3 regions of the Alcanivorax sediminis genome follow, and region 1 is predicted to be linked to each of the others. Evidence: predicted binding sites of a transcription regulator. Region 1 holds the regulator's gene; each other region holds the start of a gene.
What was found. The regulator sigma-54, encoded in region 1, starts transcription at its own class of promoters, with help from an activator protein. The targets are predictions, from matches to a motif close to TGGCACNNNNNTTGCTNT.
Positions count from the first base shown of each region.

Region 1 (7,281 bases):
AGTGGGACAGCACCCTGCCCGGAGAGGATCAGGCGGTACTGACAGCCCCGGCCATTCTGGCCAAAAACATCACCGCGCGAGCCTACAGCGAGGAAGACGGAGAGCTGCAATATCATCTGATCGCCGACAATCTGATCCAGTATGATCACAACCCGCTTACTGAAATGAACCAGCCGAAGCTGGCCATGGCCAACGACAAGGGCACCTGGACCATTCGCAGCGAGAGTGGCGCCGTGCAGCAAAATGGCAAGCTGATTGTGTTTACCGGCACGGTGGAAGCACGCAACGCGGACCAGAAAATCGAGCTCGACACGGATGAACTCCGTTTTAATAGCGACACCAATATCGCGACCAGCCCCGGCGACGCCACCATCCGCTTTGAAAGCGGCGAGACCCGCGCCGGCGCACTGGAGGCCGATCTCGACAAAGGGGTATTATCCCTCGATCAAGGAGTAGAGAGTGAATTCAATGCCCCGGCATCGTAAGGCTCTGGGCGCCTGCCTGGCCCTGTTTTCCAGCATTGCCTGCGCCGCCCCGGTAGAGGGCCCGATTTCCGTTTCCGCCGATCGCGGCCGTTTTGAGCAGGATGCCGGAACCGGTGTATACAGTGGCAATGTGGAGTTGCTGCAAGGCAACCGCAGCATGCAAGCCGATAAAATGTCGCTGTTCACCAAGAACGGCGAATTGGTTCGAGTGGAAGCGACTGGCAGCCCGGTAAAGCTGTCGGAAGGTGAAGACCTGGAGGCCCACGCTGGCAATCTGGTTTACGACATCAAGGCCCGCACCCTGGTTTTGACTGGCGATGCCTTTATCCGCCACAAGGGCAACACCTTTGAGGGCGCCAAGGTAGAATACAGCCTGGACTCCAAGCGCGTGGATGCCAGCAGTGAAGGCGACCAGCGGGTTCGCCTGGTCATCCCGGCGGAGAACCAGATCCCCGGCAACGACAAGAAAGACAACACAGATTCGGAGTCTTCCAAGCCATGACGCACCTACGCGCCCATCACCTGGCCAAGAGCTATAAAGGCCGCCGGGTGATCGAAGACGTGTCCCTGGACGTAGACTCCGGGCAGATCGTCGGATTACTTGGCCCCAATGGTGCCGGCAAAACCACCTGTTTTTACATGATTGTTGGGCTGGTCGAGGCTGATGCTGGCCGTATTGAAATTAATGAAACCGACATCACCCATCTGCCCATGCATGGTCGCGCCAAGCGAGGCATCGGCTACCTGCCCCAGGAAGCCAGTATCTTTCGCCGTCTGACGGTACAAGAGAACATTATGGCGATCCTGGAAACCCGCAAGGAACTCAGCAAGCAGGAACGCCACGAACGCATGGAAAACCTGCTCAAGGAGTTCCATATCACGCATATCCGCGACTCGCTCGGCATGAGCCTGTCCGGGGGGGAGCGTCGCCGCGCAGAAATTGCCCGCGGTCTGGCCACCGACCCGGACTTCATCCTGCTGGATGAACCTTTCGCCGGGGTCGACCCGATTTCCGTGAACGACATCAAGGGCATCATTCGCCACCTCAAAGAGCGCGGCATTGGCGTGCTGATCACTGACCACAACGTGCGCGAAACCCTGGATATTTGCGATACCGCCTATATCGTCAGTGCCGGCCACATCATCGCCTCCGGCGACGCCGACACCATCCTTTCCAACCAGCAGGTGCGGGATGTGTATCTGGGGGCGGACTTCAGACTTTAGAAAGAATTAATAGTTAATAATGAATAACGTCGCGGGACAGGCTCCCCGTTTTGAACCGAAGGAGGCCGCGCCCAAGAGATGGGCGCGGCCTCCACGCTTGAAGCAGCCGAGCTATCTGACCGCGCAGCTATTAATTATTCATTATTAACTATTAACTCACCCCTCCCTACCACACAAGCATCACTGGCACAATTATTGCTAGTAAGACTTTGAAGCTGCTATTCTCAGGTTTTGGGGATCAATCACCAACCTGAGCAGTATGAAGCCCACACTACAATTACAAATCGGCCAGCAGCTGACCATGACGCCTCAGCTGCAGCAGGCCATCCGCCTCCTCCAGCTCTCCACTCTGGATCTACGCCAGGAGATTCAGCAGGCCGTGGAAAGCAATCCGCTGCTTGAGCTGGCTGACGATTTTGGTGACGATGCCCTCCCCGAAGCTGACGAAGAGCGTCAGGATGACGAACTCAATCCCGAGCGCGACGACGCCCTCGAAGAATTCGTGGACAGCGACCCAGGCATAGAAACCGAATGGGACGACGTCTATTCGGGCCAGAGCAGCAGCTCCGCCACCCTTCCTGACGACGCCGATGAATGGCAGCAGCGCCATTCCGTTTCCGGAAGCCTCCAAGACCACTTGCTGTGGCAGCTGAATCTGACCCCCATGAGCGATGTGGATCGCATCATCGCCATGGCCATCATCGAATCGGTAGACGACCGTGGTTACATGACCACGTCCATTGACGATATTGTCGAGATGGTCAACCAGCAAGAAGGCCTGCTTACTGAGGGTGACGAGCTGGAAGCTGATGAAGTGCTGGCAGTGCAGCACCGGCTGCAGCAGTTTGATCCTCTCGGCGTTGCCAGTATCGATCTGGCTGATTGCCTTGCCGTCCAGCTACGCCAACTGCCAGGGGACACCCCCTATCTGTCCCTGGCCATGGAATTACTGAAACACCTTGAGCTGCTGGAAAAGCATGACTATGCCGCCCTGAGAAGGGTGCTCCAGACCAGTGAGCAGGAGCTACTGGATGCCCTTTCGCTAATCCGTACACTCGATCCTGCACCCGGTGAGCAAATTGGCGAGAGCTCCGTAGACTATGCAGTACCAGACGTGATTGTGCGCCAGCACAATGGACGCTGGCAGGTCAGCCTCAATGATGACATCCTGCCCAAGGTGAACCTGCAGCAACAGTATGCCAGCCTTGCCAGGCAGACCTCCGGGGAAGATGGACAATACCTGAAAAACTGCGTGCAAGAAGCCAAGTGGTTCATCAAGAGTCTGCAAAGCCGCCACGACACCCTGCTCAAGGTGGCCACCCGCATTGTTGAAGTGCAGCAGGACTTCTTTGATTATGGCGAAGAAGCCATGAAACCCCTGGTACTCGCCGACATCGCCGAGGCCGTCGAGATGCACGAATCAACCATCAGTCGGGTTACCAACCAGAAATACATGATGACACCCCGCGGCGTCTTTGAGCTGAAATATTTCTTTTCCAGCCACGTGGGAACAGACGGCGGAGGCGAGTGTTCCTCCACCGCTATTCGTGCCATTATTAAGAAGCTGGTCGCCGCCGAGAATCCCCGCAAGCCGCTCAGTGATAACAAACTGGCCAGCTTGCTCAACGATCAGGGAATCAACGTAGCGCGCCGGACCGTTGCCAAGTATCGTGAGGCAATGAGAATACCGTCATCCAGTGCTCGCAAGCGTTTGGTGTAGGGCACGAATGACGGGCCCAACAAGCAGGTAAAGGAGCCAGCCATGCAAATTAATATCAGCGGTCATCACCTGGAAGTTACCGACGCTCTTCGCACTTATGTCGGCGACAAGTTCTCCCGTCTGGAAAGGCACTTCGACCAGATCACCAGCATCCAGGTAATTCTTTCTCCGGAACCGAAGACTCACAAGGCAGAATCCACCATCCATATTTCCGGGGCAGACCTGTTCGCCACCGCTGAAGCCGACGACATGTATGCGGCCATCGACAAACTGACCGACAAACTTGATCGTCAGATCCTCAAGCACAAGGAAAAGACCGTCAGCCACAAGCACGGTCACTAAACCGAAACGACAATTATGCGAGTTCGCGAAATACTCACCGAAGCACGTACCCATAGCGGAGTACAGGCCAGCAGCAAGAAACAGTTGCTGGATCAGGTTGCACAGCTGGCTGCGGCCGGCTGTGACACCCTGAATGAGCAGGAGGTATTCGATGCGCTGGTAGCCCGGGAAAAACTGGGCTCCACCGGCATCGGTGAAGGCATTGCCATTCCTCACTGCCGCCTGGGACACTGCCAACAACCCGTGGGCCTGCTGCTCAAGCTGGACACCCCCATTGATTTTGACGCTGTTGACGGCCGCCCGGTGGATCTGGTGTTTGTTTTGCTGGTTCCCCAGGAAAATCCCGAACAACATCTCAAGACCCTGAGTCACCTGGCTACACTGTTCAACGACGATGACTATCGCAATGAATTGCGAAGCAGCCAGGACACCCACAAGCTTTACCTGACCGCCGTAGAATCCGAGGCAGAACTCCGACTGGCATCATGATCCGCGAAAGTTACATGCAGCCAACAACCAAGCAGCCACGCAGCCCGGTCGCAAACCCATGAAACTGACCATCATCAGCGGCCGTTCCGGCTCCGGCAAAACCACTGCCCTGCAGGCCATGGAGGACCAGGGTTACTACTGCGTGGATAACCTGCCAGTTGGCATGCTGCCTACCCTCACCAGCCAGCTGAATGATGGCGAGGCCCCCATTGAGCGGGTCGCGGTGGGCATTGATGCCCGAAATGTGCCTGCCCAGCTGCAAGCCTTTGACCGTATTCTGGATGCGCTTCACCAGCAGCAGATCGACACTGAAATTGTCTATCTGGATGCAGACGACAACACCCTGCTCAAGCGCTTCAGCGCCACCCGCCGCCGCCACCCGTTGGGCACAGGCGATCGCACCCTGGAAGACGCCATCCAGCATGAACGGGTACTGCTGGCCAACATCCGTCAGCGCGCTGACCTGGTCATCGACAGCAGCAATTACGAAGTCCATAGCCTGCGAAACCAGATCCGTGAACGGGTTGCCCGCCGCCAGAGCAACTTGTCCCTTCAGCTGGAGTCCTTTGGTTTCAAGAACGGCCTGCCCAATGACGCCGATCTGGTCTTTGATGTCCGCGTACTACCCAACCCCCACTGGGATCCAGCCCTGCGGCCACTGACCGGGATGGACCAGCCCATTATCGATTTTCTGCAGCAGCACCAGGCCAGCCACGACATGCTCGATGACATCAGCGGCTTTGTGCAGCGCTGGCTCCCCGCCTTCGCACACAGTGACCGCAGCTACGTCACTGTCGCCATTGGCTGCACCGGTGGACGACATCGCTCTGTCTTCATTGTGGAGCAGCTGGCAAAACGCTTGCGCGAGCAGGGCATTACCCTGCAGGTACGCCACCGCGAAAAACATTAAGCTGCCTACGCTCCCGGCCCAGGAACACCCGACCCATGATTGAAAAACAACTCGACGTGATCAACAAACTGGGGCTGCATGCACGCGCAGCCGCCAAGGTAGTGAGCGTGGCCTCCCGTTATGACAGCCGCATCCATGTGATTCATAACGGCAACCCCATCGATGCGAAAAGTATCATGGGACTTCTGATGCTGGGTGCAGCCAAAGGCAGCCAGGTCACCTTTCAGGTACAGGGCCCCGATGAAGCGGATGCCATGAACGAACTGGAAGACCTGTTTGCCCGGATGTTCGATGAGGGAGAGTAGGATCGTAATTAATAGTTAATAATGAATAGTTAATAACTAAAACCGGTACCCCCCAGACGTCACGACTGTTACTGTTTACAGGCAATGTCGATAGCTGTTTTTGCATTTCCAGCTATTCACTATTAATTATTAACTATTAACTGATTTTCCAATGCCCGCCGATAGCAGCCGCAGCCAGCAACATCTCAAAGCGATCAACCGCGCGCTCGCCAGTGGTACCTACTCACAGGTTCGCCAGCTGATCAACAACCTGCCCGGCGCAGAAGTCGCTCACCTGATTGAGTCTTCCCCGCCCCGCGAGCGGGAGATTCTTTGGCAACTCCTCAACAAGGAGCAGGAAACAGAAGTTCTCCAGTACCTGGGCGAAGAGGTCCGGGTAGAGCTGCTCCGCAACCTCAGCACCGATGAGCTGGTATCGCTGGTTGAAGAACTGGACACCGATGACCTGGCGGATTTGCTGCAGGAACTGCCGGATCACATCACCAGCCAGGTAATGGCCAGCCTGGACGAGCAGAACCGCGAACGTCTCGAACACGTCATGAGCTACCCGGAGGATACCGCCGGCGGGATCATGAATACCGACGTGATCACGGTACGCCCGGAAATCACTTTCGAGGTAGTACAGCGGTACCTGCGCCTGCGAGGCGAGATTCCACGCACCACGGATAACCTGGCCGTCGTCAACCGGAAGAATCAGTTCATCGGGCTTTTGCCTCTCACCAAGGTTCTGATCAGCGACCCGGGCACCACCGTGCGTGAGGCGATGATCACTGATATCCAGTCCATACCTGCGGCCCTGCCGGCTTCCGAGGTAGCCAAAATCTTCGAGCGGCATGACCTGGTGACTGCGCCCGTGATCGATGAGGAAGGCATGCTGGTGGGCCGAATCACCATTGATGACGTGGTAGACGTGATCATGGAAGAAGCCGATCACTCCCTGATGAGTATGGCCGGCCTGGATGACGACGAGGATACGTTCGGCTCCGTGTGGCAAACCGCCCGCCGCCGCGCCCTGTGGCTGGGCATCAACCTGCTCACGGCCATGGCCGCCTCAGCCGTTATCGGCCTGTTTGAAGCCACACTGGAAAAAGTGGTGGCACTGGCCATTCTCATGCCCATCGTTGCCAGCATGGGTGGGATCGCCGGCAGCCAGACCCTGACGCTGGTGATCCGCGCCATGGCATTGGGCCAAATCCAGTCCAATAACACCCGTTACCTGCTGTTCAAGGAACTGTCAGTGGGCGCCATCAACGGCCTGCTTTGGGCGACAGTGATCGGTATTACCGCCGGACTCTGGTTCAACGATCCCAGTATCGGCCTGGTGATTGGCGTCGCCATGGTCATCAACCTGATCATGGCCGCCTGCGCCGGCGCCTTGCTGCCCATGATCATGAAGAAGATGGGAATCGACCCGGCACTGGCTGGTTCCGTGGTACTGACCACCATCACCGACATCGTCGGCTTCATGGCCTTTCTGGGACTGGCCACCATCCTCTACGCCAATTTGCTGGTTTAACAGACGCAACAAGCAGTACGCTTCACGCAACATGCGAAAACCGCACATGCCACCTGCTCACCGGCCCATCCTTAAGGCGTTTCTGGAATCCTTACCTCGCTGAGGCTCGGATCGCCTGCAGGCAGGTTATTCGCTGCGCTCACCCCTTCGGGGCCGCACTCCGTGCGTTACTCCGCTACGCTACGTTCCTACAGCGGCTTCGTTGAATGCAGAAATTCGGAAACTATTCGGGGTTACCCTATCAAATCAAGCGTAGCTCGTAGCTCAAGCAAAAAAGCCGAAAGGGAAAC
Region 1 is NZ_WIRE01000004.1:68,023-75,303, reverse strand. It holds gene lptC (LPS export ABC transporter periplasmic protein LptC) at 1-485, shown strand, start outside; gene lptA (lipopolysaccharide transport periplasmic protein LptA) at 469-987, shown strand; gene lptB (LPS export ABC transporter ATP-binding protein) at 984-1,709, shown strand; gene GFN93_RS16900 (RNA polymerase factor sigma-54) at 1,969-3,429, shown strand; gene hpf (ribosome hibernation-promoting factor, HPF/YfiA family) at 3,472-3,771, shown strand; gene ptsN (PTS IIA-like nitrogen regulatory protein PtsN) at 3,787-4,260, shown strand; gene rapZ (RNase adapter RapZ) at 4,319-5,170, shown strand; gene GFN93_RS16880 (HPr family phosphocarrier protein) at 5,206-5,475, shown strand; gene mgtE (magnesium transporter) at 5,627-6,991, shown strand.

Region 2 (7,281 bases), on a different contig from region 1:
TCTGGAGACAACGAACTTTGCGCCATCACAGTCACAGAGCGCGACGCCGATCCGGGAGGCGGAACGGGCGGTGCAGCGATATTTCGGGCAAACCCCCTAAATCCGTGAGTGGCGCTACTGGAACCGGACCTTTGCCAGAGGCAACAACAATAGTGCCGCGCCCACCAGCGCCGCCGCTGCGCCAAGCAAGCCCGGCGCAAAGCTGCCGCTGCTTTCCAGCATTCTTGCCGTGACCACCGGCCCCAGTATTTGCCCCACACCATAACAGGCGGTGAGCGCACCCAATGCCATGCTGGCGGCGTGGGGGGCCAGCTGGCGGCCGCAGTACATGCTCAGCGCGACCACAGCGGTGAAGGTGCCGCCTACCAGCAGGCCGCTGGCGACCAGCCCGGTGAGGCCGGGTAGCCAGGCCGGGGCACTGACGCCCATGGCTTGCACCACCAGCGCCATCATCAACGCGTTGCGCTCGCCGGTACGGCTGGCCAGTTTGCCCCACAGCAGGTTGGCAGGGACGGCGGCCAGGCCAACGGCCAGCCAGGTATAGAAGGCGGCGTTGTCCAGGTTCGGTAGCTGTTGCTTGGCAATCACGGGCAGGTAGGTGGTGCTGGTGATATAGCCGAAGCCGGCCAGGGAATAACTGGCAATGAGAAAGCCCATTGCCTTGCGGTTCACCGGGACGCGGGTATGGGCGTGTTCGCGAGCATGGGGCAGGGCGGGGATCACACGCAGGAAGGCCATCAGCAGCAGGGCCAGGCTGCCGCAGGCAAACCACATCAGCGGGTAGCTGCCCTGCAGGCGCTCGATCAACGCCACGGTGAGCGCGGCGATGCTGATGCCAAGGCCGATGCCGGCGTAATGGATATTGCCCAGCCGGGCGCGCAGGTGGTTGGGCAGTGCACCCAGCACCAAGGCGGAGCCGTTGACCATGATGATGGCGCTGGCGATGCCGGCCAGGAACCGGTTGATAGCCCAGGGAATAAAGGTGCTGCTCAATGCCATAAGCAGGCTGGTGATGACGCTGATCCACAGCGCGGACCAGAAAGCGGTGCGGGCGCGATGGGCGGGAACGGCCATGGCGAGCATGGCGCCAAGCAGGTAGCCACCGTAGTTGATGGCAGCGAGATACCCACCGGTGACCGCAGTAAGGGGGGTATCGGCAATCATGTCCGGTAGGGCGGGGGTAAACAGGAAGCGCCCAATCCCCAGCGCGATGACCAGACTAAAGGCGCCAGCGAGGGCAATGCGAAGGGCGTCTTTGTCGTGTTGGGCCATGCCGGATTCTCAGGTAGGTAACTTCAAATAATGTCGCGCTGTGGCGTTGCGCAGCCTATCAGGTTACGCGCTATTGCTCTGCCTGTTTCGAATGATGTTCATTATTTCCCGCAGTGATAATTAGCCATTGGTCGCCCGCGGTGCGCGGTTTTTTCACCATGCTGGCGCAAAATCGGGGCTCTGCCGGGTGTGGTCGGCTTTGCAGCATAACAGTGATGCATTTTGGTGATCACGAAATGATTCAGAACAGTGCCTGCTGTGCAATTTATGGGCGTGCTTACCTTGAGTGAGGAATGTGTGAATAGTTAACTTGCTGAAAAAGCTGCGTTTTTAAAGTTGGCACAGCAATTGCCTTAGTCATGGCATCGCAGCAACAGCGCTGTGACCAAATTACTTCTTCGTGATCAATGGCGATCACGACAAGATTCGAGCAAAGGCGCTCAAGGAAACTGGTCAACGATGACCGGGTTCCCTGAGCGCTTTTTTTATGCCTGCGGGATAGCGGGCGAATGAGGGAAGACTGATGAAAAAGTTTATTCGCACAGCAATTACTGCATTGACGGTAGGGCTCTCGGCTAGCGCCATGGCGGACGACTCTGTGGGCTGGCCGGAGAAGGCTGACCTCAAGTTTGGCTTTATCAAGCTGACGGATATGGCGCCGCTCGCCGTGGCTTATGAGAAAGGGTACTTCGAAGAGGAAGGCCTGTTTGTGACCCTGGAAGCCCAGGCGAACTGGAAAGTATTGCTGGACCGGGTGATTGACGGTCAGCTGGATGGCGCGCACATGCTGGCAGGCCAGCCGCTGGGCGCCACCATCGGGTACGGCACGGAAGCGCACATCATTACCGCATTCAGCATGGACCTGAACGGCAACGGCATCACCGTTTCCAACGCGGTATGGGAAGAAATGAAGAAAAATATTCCCAGCGAAAACGGCAAGCCGGTGCACCCGATCAAGGCGGATGCGTTGAAGCCGGTGGTGGAAAAATACAAGGCCGAAGGCAAGCCCTTCAACATGGGCATGGTGTTCCCGGTATCTACCCACAATTATGAACTGCGTTACTGGCTGGCTGCCGGTGGCCTGAACCCGGGTTACTACGCGCCACACAAAGGCGATACCAGTGGCCAGCTACAGGCTGACGTACTGCTGTCCGTGACTCCGCCGCCGCAAATGCCGGCCACTCTGGAAGCGGGCACCATCTATGGCTACTGCGTGGGTGAGCCCTGGAACCAGCAGGCGGTTTTCAAGGGGATTGGTGTACCGGTCATCACCGACTACGAAATCTGGAGAAACAACCCGGAAAAAGTGTTCGGTGTGAGCAAGGGCTGGGCTGACAAATATCCCAACACGCACATTCGTGTGGTGAAGGCGATGATCCGTGCGGCCAAGTGGCTGGATGAGAACAATAACGCCAACCGTCCTGAAGCGGTGAAGATCCTGTCGCAGCCGAACTATGTAGGTGCGGACTACGATGTGATCGCCAATTCCATGACGGGTACCTTCGAGTACGAAAAAGGCGACAAGCGTGAGGTGCCGGACTTCAACGTGTTCTTCCGCTACAACGCGACCTATCCCTATTACTCCGATGCCATCTGGTACCTGACCCAGATGCGTCGTTGGGGTCAGATCAGCGATACCAAGCCGGATAGCTGGTACATGGATATTGCCAAGAAAGTGTATCGCCCGGACATCTATGCCGTGGCGGCCAAGGCGCTGATCGAAGAAGGCAAGATCGGTGCAGACGAATTCCCGGACTTTGCTACCGAGACGGGTTACAAGCCGCCGCAGAAGGGCTTCATCGACAACATTACCTATGACGGTCGCAAGCCCAATGAATACCTGGCGAAGTTCCCGATTGGTCTGAAAGACGGCGACAAGCTGTAAGACGCTGACGTCGAGCGAGGAGAAGCAATCATGGTGACTCTGACATTCCCAACCTGGATGGAACCTTACCGCGCCCTGGCCACCGGCAAGATGTCCGGTGAGCAGTGGCAAGCCCTGCTGCGCCAATTGATCTGGCCGGTAATGGGTGTGGCGATCTTCCTGCTGCTTTGGCAACTGGCTGCCCAGCGTATCGACACTTCGCTGGGGCAGTTCCCGGGGCCGGCGGATGTCTGGGAGCAGGCGGGTTCCCTGGTGGATGAACACCAGGCATCCCGTGCCAAGGAAGCGGCGTTTCATGAACGCCAGGAGAAGTACATTGCTTCCCGGTTGCAGCAGCAGCCCGAGTGGGAACCGGTCTATCGGGAGTACACCGGTGCGCCGACGTTCTTTGATCAGATTGGCACCAGTCTGATCACGGTCATGAGTGGCTTCCTGTTGGCGTCCATGATTGCGATTCCCCTCGGCATTGTGATCGGCCTGAGCAGTACCGCCCACGCGGCCATGAATCCTCTGATTCAGTTGTTCAAGCCGGTCTCTCCGCTTGCCTGGTTGCCGCTGGTGACCATGGTGGTGAGTGCGGTTTATGTGACGGACGATCCGTTGGTGGCCAAGTCATTCCTGACCTCCATGTTCACCGTGACGCTGTGTTGCCTGTGGCCGACATTGATGAATACCTCTGTAGGAGTGACGTCTGTTAGCCAGGATCTGACCAATGTCTCAAAGGTGCTGCGGCTGAATGCATGGAGCCACATTCGCAAGATCGTATTGCCCTCGGCGCTACCGATGATGTTCACCGGTCTGCGTTTGAGTCTGGGCATTGCCTGGATGGTATTGATCGCCGCCGAGATGCTGGCGCAAAACCCGGGGCTGGGGAAATTCGTCTGGGATGAATTCCAGAACGGTAGCTCCCAGTCATTGGGCCGGATCATGGTTGCCGTGATTGTGATTGGCCTGATTGGTTTCCTGCTGGATCGCCTGATGCTGATGCTGCAGCGCGCTCTGGTGTGGGACAAGTCTTCTGTACAGCGCTAACTATGATCCCTGTACAGCTGCATGCTTCAAACCACGCTGAGCACACAGACAGCAGTACAGAGGCCTCAAGGAGAAAACACATGAAAGCTTTACTGGAACTCTCCAACGTCGGCATGAAGTTCGACACACCGAAAGGCACTTTCGAAGCGCTGAAAGAGGTGAATCTGAAAATTGATTCCGGTGAATTCGTCTCTCTGATCGGACACTCCGGTTGCGGTAAATCCACGGTGCTGAACATTGTGGCCGGCTTGCTGCAGGCCACCGATGGCGGGGTGATTCTCGACAAGCACGAAGTGACCGAGCCGGGTCCGGAGCGGGCGGTGGTTTTCCAGAACCATTCGCTGCTGCCCTGGCTGACATCGTTTGAAAATGTGGAGCTGGCGGTCAAGCAGGTTTTCAAGAAAACCAAGAGCAAAGCCGAGATTCGTGATTGGGTGGAACACAACCTGGAGCTGGTGCACATGGCCCATGCCATGCACAAGAAACCGGATGAGATTTCCGGCGGCATGAAGCAGCGCGTGGGCATTGCCCGGGCACTGGCCATGCAGCCCCAGGTGCTACTGATGGATGAGCCGTTCGGTGCGCTGGATGCGCTGACCCGAGCCCACCTTCAGGATTCCCTGATGGAAATTCATGCCCAACTGGGCACCACGGTGATCATGATTACCCACGATGTGGATGAAGCGGTATTGCTCTCTGATCGCATCGTCATGATGACCAACGGCCCGTCCGCCACCATTGGTGAAATCCTTGAGGTGAACCTGCCTCGTCCACGGGATCGCCTGGCACTGGCGGATGATCCGACCTTTGTGCGTTGTCGTCAGCAGGTGCTGCAGTTCCTGTATGAGAAACAGCGAAAGGTAGAACCGCTACCAAAGCGTGAAAGCCCGAAAGCGGAAGCCGATCGTAAACGGGCATAAATCTGTCTCACTGATTTTTTGAACCAGGGTTGTCTGGCTTGCCGAAAAGCAATTTTCCGCAGGCACAGGGAACCTGCATCCCGAAAACGGGAAAAACCAGTTTTTTGTCCGGAAGGTGTGGTTGTCACCTTCCCAATTTGCCGAGGGAAAAACGATGAAACATTCTGCCATTGCCGCTGGCGTTATTCTTTCCACGCTGGGTTTCACGGGGGCGGCTCACGCCGAGGATGATGCCTTGATTACCGCCCTGAAAGGGGGGACGCCGCTGGTCGACATGCGCCTGCGTTATGAGGAAGTGGATAGCGAAGGGGCGGATGATAATGCTCAGGCGCTCACCCTGCGTACCCGCCTGGGTTACAAGAGTGCCAAGCTTTACGGTTTTGACGTGATGGGGGAATTTGAAGATACCCGCATCGTCGGTCAGGTGGATAACTTTGCCCCGGAGCAGGCAGGTTACCCGGTTATTGCCGACCCTGAAGTGACCGAGCTGAACCGCGCAGCCATCAGCTACACCGGCAGCGACGCGCTGGAAGGCCTGGTGGCTACTTACGGTCGTCAGCGCATCATTTATGACAATGCCCGTTTCATCGGTAATGTGGGCTGGCGTCAGGATGAGCAGACCTTTGACGGTACCAAGCTGGATTACGGTTTCGGTGATTTCAAACTGTCTGCTGCCTACCTCACTCAAGTGAACAGTATTACCCCGGTCTTCGATGCCAATGTGACCAACAATCTGTTTAACGCCAGCTGGACCGGTGCACCCGGTGGTGCCCTGACGGCCTACGCCTACCTGCTGGAAACCGACAACGTGGATGACTCCGATAACGACACCTATGGTCTGCGTTACTCAGGGGCATTTGATCTGGATGCGCTCAAATTGTTGCTGACTCTGGAAGGCGCTCAACAGGAAGTGGAAGCCGGTGATACCGAGTACTACTTCGCGGAACTGGGTGCGGAAGTAGCGGGCGTCACCGTGAAGTTGGCACAGGAAGTGCTGGGTTCTGATGACGGGCTGGTGGCATTCCAGACGCCTCTTGCCACCAAGCATGCTTTCAACGGTTGGGCTGATCTGTTCCTGGCTACCCCGGCTGATGGCCTGGAAGACACCTTTGTGTCTGTGGGTACCAAACTGGCGGGCTTCAAGCTGGCGGCGGTGTACCACGACTTCCAGTCCAATGAAGGCAGCACCGACTACGGTACGGAAACGGACCTGCTGGTGGCGCGTCCGATCGGCAAGCACTACGTGGTGGGCCTGAAGTATGCCGACTACAGCGCGGATGATTTCGGTACCGATACCAGCAAGTACTGGGCCTGGGGCGAACTGAAGTTCTGATCCCCGACCTTCCCCGATCGATCTTCAGGACAGGAGGTTTCAGGTGGAAGCACGACGTTATCAACCGCAACCCCGGGTGCCCGATGCTGAGGCCGCACAGCCGATCATCATTGTCGGCAACGGTCCCGCAGGCATGCAGTGTCTGGTTGAGCTGCGCCGCCGAGGCGTGACCACCGCAGTGAAGCTGTTCGGTGCAGAGCGTTGGGCCCCGTATGATCGCGTCAAGCTTTCCACCTTTCTTTCCGGGTCGACCGGGTTTGATGATCTGACCAATTTGCCGGACGAACTGGATGACTCGGTAGAGCATCTGGTCGGCCGGCCCATCACCGTAATCAATCCTTCCCGCCGTTGGGTGGAAGATTGTCTCGGTCAGCGTCACCACTACAGTGCTCTGGTATTGGCACTGGGCAGTGACGCCCATATTCCTTCCATACCGGGCACAACCTTGTCCGGTGTGTTGCGTTTCCGCGACATGGCCGACGCCCAGGCGCTGATGGCCCGTCGCTTGCGCAGTACCCATACCGTCGTCATTGGTGGCGGTTTGCTCGGTATTGAAGCGGCCCACGGCCTTTGTCGATTCGGTACCCGGGTGACCCTGATCCAGCACGCCGACCGTTTGATGAACCGCCAGCTCGACAGCGAGGCGGCAGATATTGTGGCTGCGAACCTGCGCGAGGCTGGCGTCGATGTTCGACTCAACACCAGTGTGCGGCGTATCGAGGGTAGTGAACGGGTCGAGTCAGTGGTACTGGCGGATGGCTCCACGATGCCCTGCGACACAGTGGTATTTGCCACCGGTATCGCGCCGCGCACCGATTTGGCCCGCAATGCCGGCCTGA
Region 2 is NZ_WIRE01000002.1:288,540-295,820, forward strand. It holds gene GFN93_RS15625 (patatin-like phospholipase family protein) at 1-100, shown strand, start outside; gene GFN93_RS15630 (YbfB/YjiJ family MFS transporter) at 115-1,272, opposite strand; gene GFN93_RS15635 (CmpA/NrtA family ABC transporter substrate-binding protein) at 1,796-3,157, shown strand; gene GFN93_RS15640 (ABC transporter permease) at 3,188-4,189, shown strand; gene GFN93_RS15645 (ABC transporter ATP-binding protein) at 4,270-5,109, shown strand; gene GFN93_RS15650 (alginate export family protein) at 5,264-6,442, shown strand; gene GFN93_RS17595 (FAD-dependent oxidoreductase) at 6,486-7,281, shown strand, end outside.
Region 2: a site for sigma-54 is predicted at 1,610-1,627, ahead of GFN93_RS15635 (CmpA/NrtA family ABC transporter substrate-binding protein). Genes of this name have one in related genera too.

Region 3 (7,281 bases), on a different contig from region 1:
GGGCCACAAAGCGTTCGATGAAGACGCCACTGTCGGAAAAGAAACTTTCCCCCAGTCGCTTCACCGATTCAAAGGCCGCCACCAGCTCGGCTTCGTTGTTGCAACGTGACAAGCCAATGCCGCCGCCACCGGCAGTGCTTTTGAGCATGATCGGGTAGCCGATGTCGTTGGCAGCCTGTTTGGCTTCATCCAGGCTTTGCAACAGATCGGTGCCCGGCGCCAGAGGGACCCCGGCTTTCTCGGCCAGTGCCCGGGCTTCATGCTTGAGGCCGAACTCACGGAGCTGCTGCGGCGTGGGGCCTACAAAGGCAATACCATTGGCCTCGCAGGTTTCGGCAAACTCCGCATTTTCTGAAAGAAAGCCGTAGCCGGGGATGATGGCATCCGCTCCGGTAGCTTTGGCGGCCTTGAGAATCAGGTCAGTTTTCAGGTAACTCTCGGCTGCAGTCTGACCGCCCAGCGCCACTGCTTCGTCCGCCGCGCTGACATGCTGGCTGTTGCGATCCGCGTCGGAGTAAACCGCCACGGAGGCAATGCCCATCTGTTTCAGGGTACGGCAGATGCGAACGGCGATCTCACCCCGGTTGGCAATCAGGACTTTCTTCAACATTACAGTGACTCCTTCTTTTTGAGCTCGGCGATGTAATTTCTCCATCCGCCCAGTTCGGTGATGTCGGTGGCGTCATCAATGGCCCAGGGCTCGCAGATGAATCCCTTCACCCAGCGGCCATCCACGGTTTCCAGGCTGCCGATACCCAGTGGTGCAGGGATCAAGCCGACAAAGCTGCCGAAGTGCTCCACCGGCATCTGCCAGAGTTCAATGGGGATGCTGTCACCACCGTCTTTTTCGTTGCGGATCAGGCCCGGCTTGGGCGGCACGGTGTTAGCCAGGGCGTAAAGCCGGTAGCAGGGCGCGGTGTGGGTGGCTTCCAGCAGCACGGCATCACGCTCGGTGAGCTGGCTGTTGAGCGGCATGCCGGTCAGATGGGCGCCCACCACGGCCACGGTGATGGTGTTGTCCGGGGCGCTGAAGGTGTTCTCGGTCGTCGGCAATGTCAGCATCTGGCCGGTGGCACCTGCCTGCCAGGGCAGGTGGTGTTGCCAGCGTCGACCCAGCTCGGCCAGGGCGTGATCGGTCCAGGCACGGCCGACGAGCGTGATGCCGCCGGGCAGGCCGTCCTCACGGAAGCCGCCGGGCAGCGCCAGGGCGCACATGTCCAGCAAGTTGACGAAGTTGGTCCAGGTGCCCAGCTGGCTGTTGAGCGTGATCGGCTCTGCGTTCACCGCTGCGCGCGTATAGATGCCCGGCGTGGTGGGCAGCAGCAGCGCATCGACCTGCGCCATCAGTGTTTCGGACTGGCGCTTGAGTTCGGCCAGTTGATACTGCGCACGGAAACTGTCTGCCGCGGTGAGACTGGCGGCGGGTTCGAGAATGTCGCGAATGACCGGTAACACCGCATCCGGTTGTTCCTGTAGCAGCGCTTCGGTGACGGTAAAGCGTTCTGCCACCCAGGGGCCTTGATAGAGCAGGGCGGCGGCATCCTGCAGCACCATGGTGTCCACGGTGACCAGCTCGGCGATTTCGCTCATGGCGGCCAGGTTGCGCTCCCACAGTGCCTTGGCTTGATCATCGCCAAACCAGGGCAGATCTTTCGGTATCCCGAGTTTGGGGCGAACCGGCAGGCCGGTGCTTTGTAATTTTGGCGCGGGACGGCTGTAGGCGTCGGCCTCGTCAAACTGGCCCAGCAGGCGGTAGAGGGTGTGTGCATCGGACACGTCGAGCGCAAAGATGCTGACACAGTCGAGGGTGCGGCATGCCGGCACGACGCCTTTGGTGCTGATGGCGCCACGGGTCGGTTTGAGCCCGACGGTGTTGGTGAAGGCGGCGGGCACACGGCCAGAACCGGCGGTGTCAGTGCCAAGGGCAAAGGGCACCAGCCCGCTGCTTACGGCCACGGCAGAGCCTGAACTGGATCCGCCGCTGAGGTAGTCCGGGTTGAAGGGGTTGGGCGTTTCGCCGTAGGGCGAGCGGGTGCCGACCAGCCCGGTGGCAAACTGATCCAGGTTGGTCTTGCCGACCACGATGGCGCCGGCTTGGCGTAGCAGGCGAACCGCCGTGGCATCGTGTTCAGGGGTATAAGCGAAAGCGGAGCAGGCGGCGGTGGTGGGCATGCCTGCCACGTCGATGTTGTCCTTCACTGCGAAGGGAACCCCATAGAGCGGAAGCGTTGGATCGTTAAGGGCTTCTGCTTGTTCAACCAGGGAAGACTCATCCAGCAGGTGGATCCACAGGGCACGTTCACTGTCGTGCAGCGCGGTGGCCAGTTGTTTCATCGCCTGCACCGGGGTGAGGTCCCCATTGCGGTAGGCGGCCTGCCATTTTTCGAGAGTCCAGCCGATCATTCGTTAGCACACCTGTTTGTATACAAGTTGGTATGCCTTCTTGTGCAATAGGGATGCCAGACTTTTCAGAACTCGCTAATCACCTGTTTTTACAATAGTTAATGGATTTCATCTTGCGTTGAATGTTGGATTTGCGGGACGGTAAATGCGCCATCCTGATGCGCCTGCGCAGCAACAGTGCAAGCGTAGAGGTCGGGCAGGGCAATGCTGGTGCAGTAACGCGGGGCTATGACATGGCATTGCCGAAATCGATGACGCAGACAAAGTTTATCTATTTCCCGCGACAGTCAGTCTTTGGCAAGGTGATTCAGAAATCAGGTTCTGCAGGAATCGGGAGGAAGAGTCGTGAGTCAGCGAGCGCTGGTAGTGGAGGGTGGTGCCATGCGCGGCATTTTTGCTGCCGGGGTGCTGGATGCCTTTCTGGAGAATGGTTACCAGGATTTTGATTTTGCGGTGGGTGTGTCGGCGGGTTCAACCAACCTGATTGGTTATCTGGCGGGTGATCATGGCCGCAGCCGAAAGATCATTACCGATCACGCTTGTCGCCCCGAGTTCATTAACTGGCAGCGCTTCATGGCCGGTGGTCACCTCTGCGATGTGCTCTGGTTGTGGCATCAGTCCCTCCAGGATGTACCACTGGCGCTGGATCAACACTGGCAACGCAATGTGCCGCTGTGGGTGGTGACTACCTCGGTGGAGGAAGGTAGTCCGCGTTACTTTCAGGCAAGGCCGGAGAATCTCAATGAGATCATGACCGCTTCCTGCTCTATTCCTTTTGCGTACCGGGATTTCCCCCAAGTGGAAGGGCAGGCCATGACCGATGGTGGCCTGGCGGATTCCATTCCGGTTCGCTGGGCCTATGAGCAGGGCGCACGCGAGATCACGGTGGTGCTGTCACGGCATCATGGGTATCGCAAGAAACCCAGTGCCCTGACTCCCTTGATCAAACCCTGGGTGAAAGACATGCCGGGGCTATATGGCGCCATGCTGAAACGTGCAGAGATCTACAACGACTCACTGGCATTCATCGCCAACCCGCCTGAGGATTGCCGGCTGACGGTTATCGCCCCACAGGAAACCTTCCCGGTCAGTCGTCTGACCACCAATGCGAAAAAGTTGGAGCAGGGCTATCAGCAGGGGCATTGGGCGGGGATGCAGGCATTGGGAATGCAGTTGAAACAACTATCCAGTGGGTAATCCGGGGCGAGTAGCGAGAAGCGAGTAACGAGTTGCGAAGATCAGAAGCAACCGCTTCCCGGTTTTGTTTTGACTTTCGTTACTCGCTACTGTCTTTCTTCTCGCATTTCCACGCCCACGCATCCAGCTCAATATGCTCCAGTCCGCGAAATTGGCTTTCCATCATGAACTCGCGGCGATCGCTGATGACGCCCACATTGCCTCCGGCTTTCTTGACGGCTTTCTTGATTTTTTTGGTGGCGTTGTTGTTGATCCAGGCGTCGCTGAAGATCATCCCCTGAAAGGCGTTGCCCGTAGAGATGGACACTTCCCCTTTCTCTTCACAACCCTCCGGTGCATCACGTAGCAACAGGACTTTGTCAGCCTGCGCGAGGGAGGACAGGGCAATCAGGAGAGCGGTAATGGCAAAGCGCATGGCAGTCAGTCCTTTCATTATTGTTCGCCGCAGGCAATGCGGGCCTTGTCCACATTTTCCTGCAGGTGCCCGGGATTGATGGTGCCAGCAATAATACTGCCAACACCGGGGGTGCCAAGGATCTGGTTCAGACTTTCCTGCACCGGGTCGGCAACATCGCCGGCCAGGTGGCCACTGGCAAAGGCTTTCTTGATCAGGATGCCTTTGTGGTGGGCCGCGGCATGCTCGATCACCGGGATCTCTTCGTGATGCTGCAGGTTGTAGGTGACCATGGCGATGTCTGAGTGCTGCAGGGTGGTGATACCGCCCTCTACGGTCTTGGTAGACATGCCGGTGGCACGAATCAATCCGGCTTTCTTCAATTCGTTGAGGGCGTCCAGGGTGCCTTGTTCGATGATGGCCATGTCATTGCCATCAGAGTGGATCAGTACGCAATCAAGGTAATCGGTATTCAGTCGTTTGAGGCTGCGTTCCACGGAGTTGCGAACATGCTCGGGAGAAAAATCGAAATGGCTTTCGCCACTGTCATTATCAAACTCCTCACCGACCTTGGTGACGATGATCCAGTCTTGTCGTTGTGTCAGTAGTTGGCCAAGCCTGGATTCACTGTGGCCATAGGCCGGAGCGGTGTCGATCAGGTTGATGCCCAGATCACGGGCACGGGCAATCAGTTCAACCACGGCCTTGTCTTCAGGAATGGTGAAGCTGCTTGGATATTTGACGCCCTTGTCGCGGCCGATCTTTACCGTGCCAAGGCCAAGAGCGCTGACGGTCAGGCCTGTATTGCCCAATGGGCGCATGAAAGACATGAAGTAGCCTCTGTTCGTTACTTTAACTGCTCAGGGGCAGTGTATGCGGCAGGGGGGAGGTTGAGTCAGTGGTCTGCGAGTCACGAGTTTCAAGTTTCGAAAACCTTGAACCACAATGAAATAGTTCTTCGATACTCGTGCCCCGAAACACTGTCTGCCAACAGTCATGCATAATCAAAAGCAGGTATGCCAGTAGGGCACGCCCAAGGGGGCCTGCTTGAGTTCCGCGGGCACTGTCATGGGCTCGCCCGGCTGCAATCCGTGTTCTTCGACCAGTGCCATGACACGGTCGCCCAGATCCGGGGCCAGTGTCAGTTTGGTAGGCCAGGTAATAATCAGGTTTTTGTCACGGCGTGCATAGGCGTTATCCGGTTTTACCAGGCTCTGCTGTTTCGGTTCGGCTCGCACCACATCCAGCGTGGCCAGTTCTGCGGTGCTGAAATCCAGCCACGGGAACAGCTTGTCCAGTTCAGTGCGTCCCGCGGCCAAATGCTGCTCGTCGCTGCGCTCCACGCCCTGCTCCGCCAGGTCGCCACCCAGATACCAGACCACCTTGCCGTCCGGACAATCATGGGTGGTCACGGTGAGAACCGGCTTGTTGCTGGTGCCGACACAATGAGCGTAAAGACGGTGGCCCAGATCGTGTTTGACCAGCAGCATTTTCAGCGGCCGCAATTGGCTGTGTTCCTCTTCCAGCAAGTGCGCCTTGTGTGCCTGGGCCAGCAGCGCCGGGTTGCCGTTGCCGGCGGCCAGTAGCGTTAGCGAAGGTTCGATACGCACACCGTTGACCGTGGCGCTGGCCAGGCCCTGCTCATTCCATTCAAGACGGTCGTTGGCGGGATCAAAGGCCAGCAGCCGTTCGCGCACCGGCGCACTCAGGGTGGCGATGAGCGATTCGGTATTGATGACCAGATCATCCAGCTTGTAGACATTGCCCTTGAAGGCCTTGTCAGCCAGTGCGGAAGGGAAATCGTTGCGCTTCAGTTTCTCGATGCGCCCGCGCAGCATCTTGCTGGCAAAGAAGTTGGTCATGCGCGAAGCCACTGAGCCGCTGGACCACATATGCTGCGTATCGCTGAGCACCTTCAGGTTGCGCAGGTCCACCGGGTCGTTGCCGGCCATGGCGGCGCGCCAGCGATCGGGCATGGCCGCGATGGACTCCGACTCGCTGGAGAGGCTGCCGCTGAGGGCATACTTGAGGCCGCCATGAATGATGCCCTGGCTGGCCAGGGTCTGGTCGCCGCCGAGGCTCTCCGTTTCCAGCAGCAGGCACTGGTAGCCAGCGGCGTTGAGCCGGTTGATCAGCCACAGGCCGGCGATACCGCCGCCAAAAATCAGCACATCAGGTTTCAGGGTCGTGTTGCTCATGGTCCACCATCGTTGAACAGTGCGGCTATGCTAGCATAGACGGGTCGGACGTCAGGCGTCCGGCGTCCGACGTCCGACACAAGAAGCCCTATGCGAACTTTTTATTCTGCCCTCTGGTACCTGCTCCTGCCTTTCCTGTTCCTGCGCCTGTGGCTGCGTGGACGCAAGGCGCCTGCCTATCGTCAACGCTGGGCCGAGCGCATGGCCTGGGGCTATCGCCGCGATACCTTGCAGAACAGCCTCTGGGTGCATGCGGTTTCAGTAGGGGAAACCCTGGCAGCGGCGCCCCTGATCGAACGGTTGCTGGCGCAGTACCCGGACACCCCCCTGGTGGTGACGACCACAACACCCACCGGGTCGGAGCGGGTGAAGGCCCTGTTTGGTGATCGCGTCACTCATGTCTATTGCCCCTGGGAAGTACCCGGTGCCCTGACTCGTTTCATGACGGCGTTTGATCCGCAGCTGGTGGTGGTGCTGGAAACCGAGCTGTGGCCAAACCTGTGTGCTGCGGTAAAGCGCCACGGTGCCAAATTGATGCTTGTGAACGGGCGCCTGTCGGAAAAAAGTTATCACGGGTACAGCAAGTTGCCCCGGTTGGTGCGACCGATGATGGCGCAGTTTGATGCGCTGGCGGTGCAGACCCCGGTGGAGGCGGAGCGTTATGTGGCACTGGGCGCCTGGCCTGAACGGGTGCATGCCATTGGTAGCGTGAAATTCGATATGACGCTTGATGAGGCATTGCGGGGCAAGGCCGCCGCGTTGCGGGCCGATATGGGCGCGCGTCCGGTTTGGATTGCCGCCAGTACACACCCGGGGGAAGACGAGCCGGTATTGGCGGCGCACCAACAGGTGCTGGCCAGCCAGCCTGATGCCCTGTTGATACTGGTGCCCCGTCACCCCGAGCGCTTCAATGAGGTGGCCAGTCTGATTCGACAGCAGGGGCTGAGCGTGGCCCGGCGCAGTGCGGCGGAATCCCCCGCGGATGTGCAGGTGTATCTTGCCGATACCATGGGCGAATTGCTGATGCTGTTCGGCTCGGCAGACCTGGCGTTTGTGGGGGGCTCGCTGGTCCCGGTGGGTGGCCACAAT
Region 3 is NZ_WIRE01000001.1:170,756-178,036, reverse strand. It holds gene uca (urea carboxylase) at 1-610, opposite strand, end outside; gene atzF (allophanate hydrolase) at 610-2,403, opposite strand; gene GFN93_RS00765 (patatin-like phospholipase family protein) at 2,749-3,600, shown strand; gene GFN93_RS00760 (hypothetical protein) at 3,680-4,033, opposite strand; gene GFN93_RS00755 (aldo/keto reductase) at 4,033-4,824, opposite strand; gene GFN93_RS00750 (FAD-dependent oxidoreductase) at 4,999-6,192, opposite strand; gene waaA (lipid IV(A) 3-deoxy-D-manno-octulosonic acid transferase) at 6,283-7,281, shown strand, end outside.
Region 3: a site for sigma-54 is predicted at 2,445-2,462, ahead of atzF (allophanate hydrolase). Genes of this name have one in related genera too.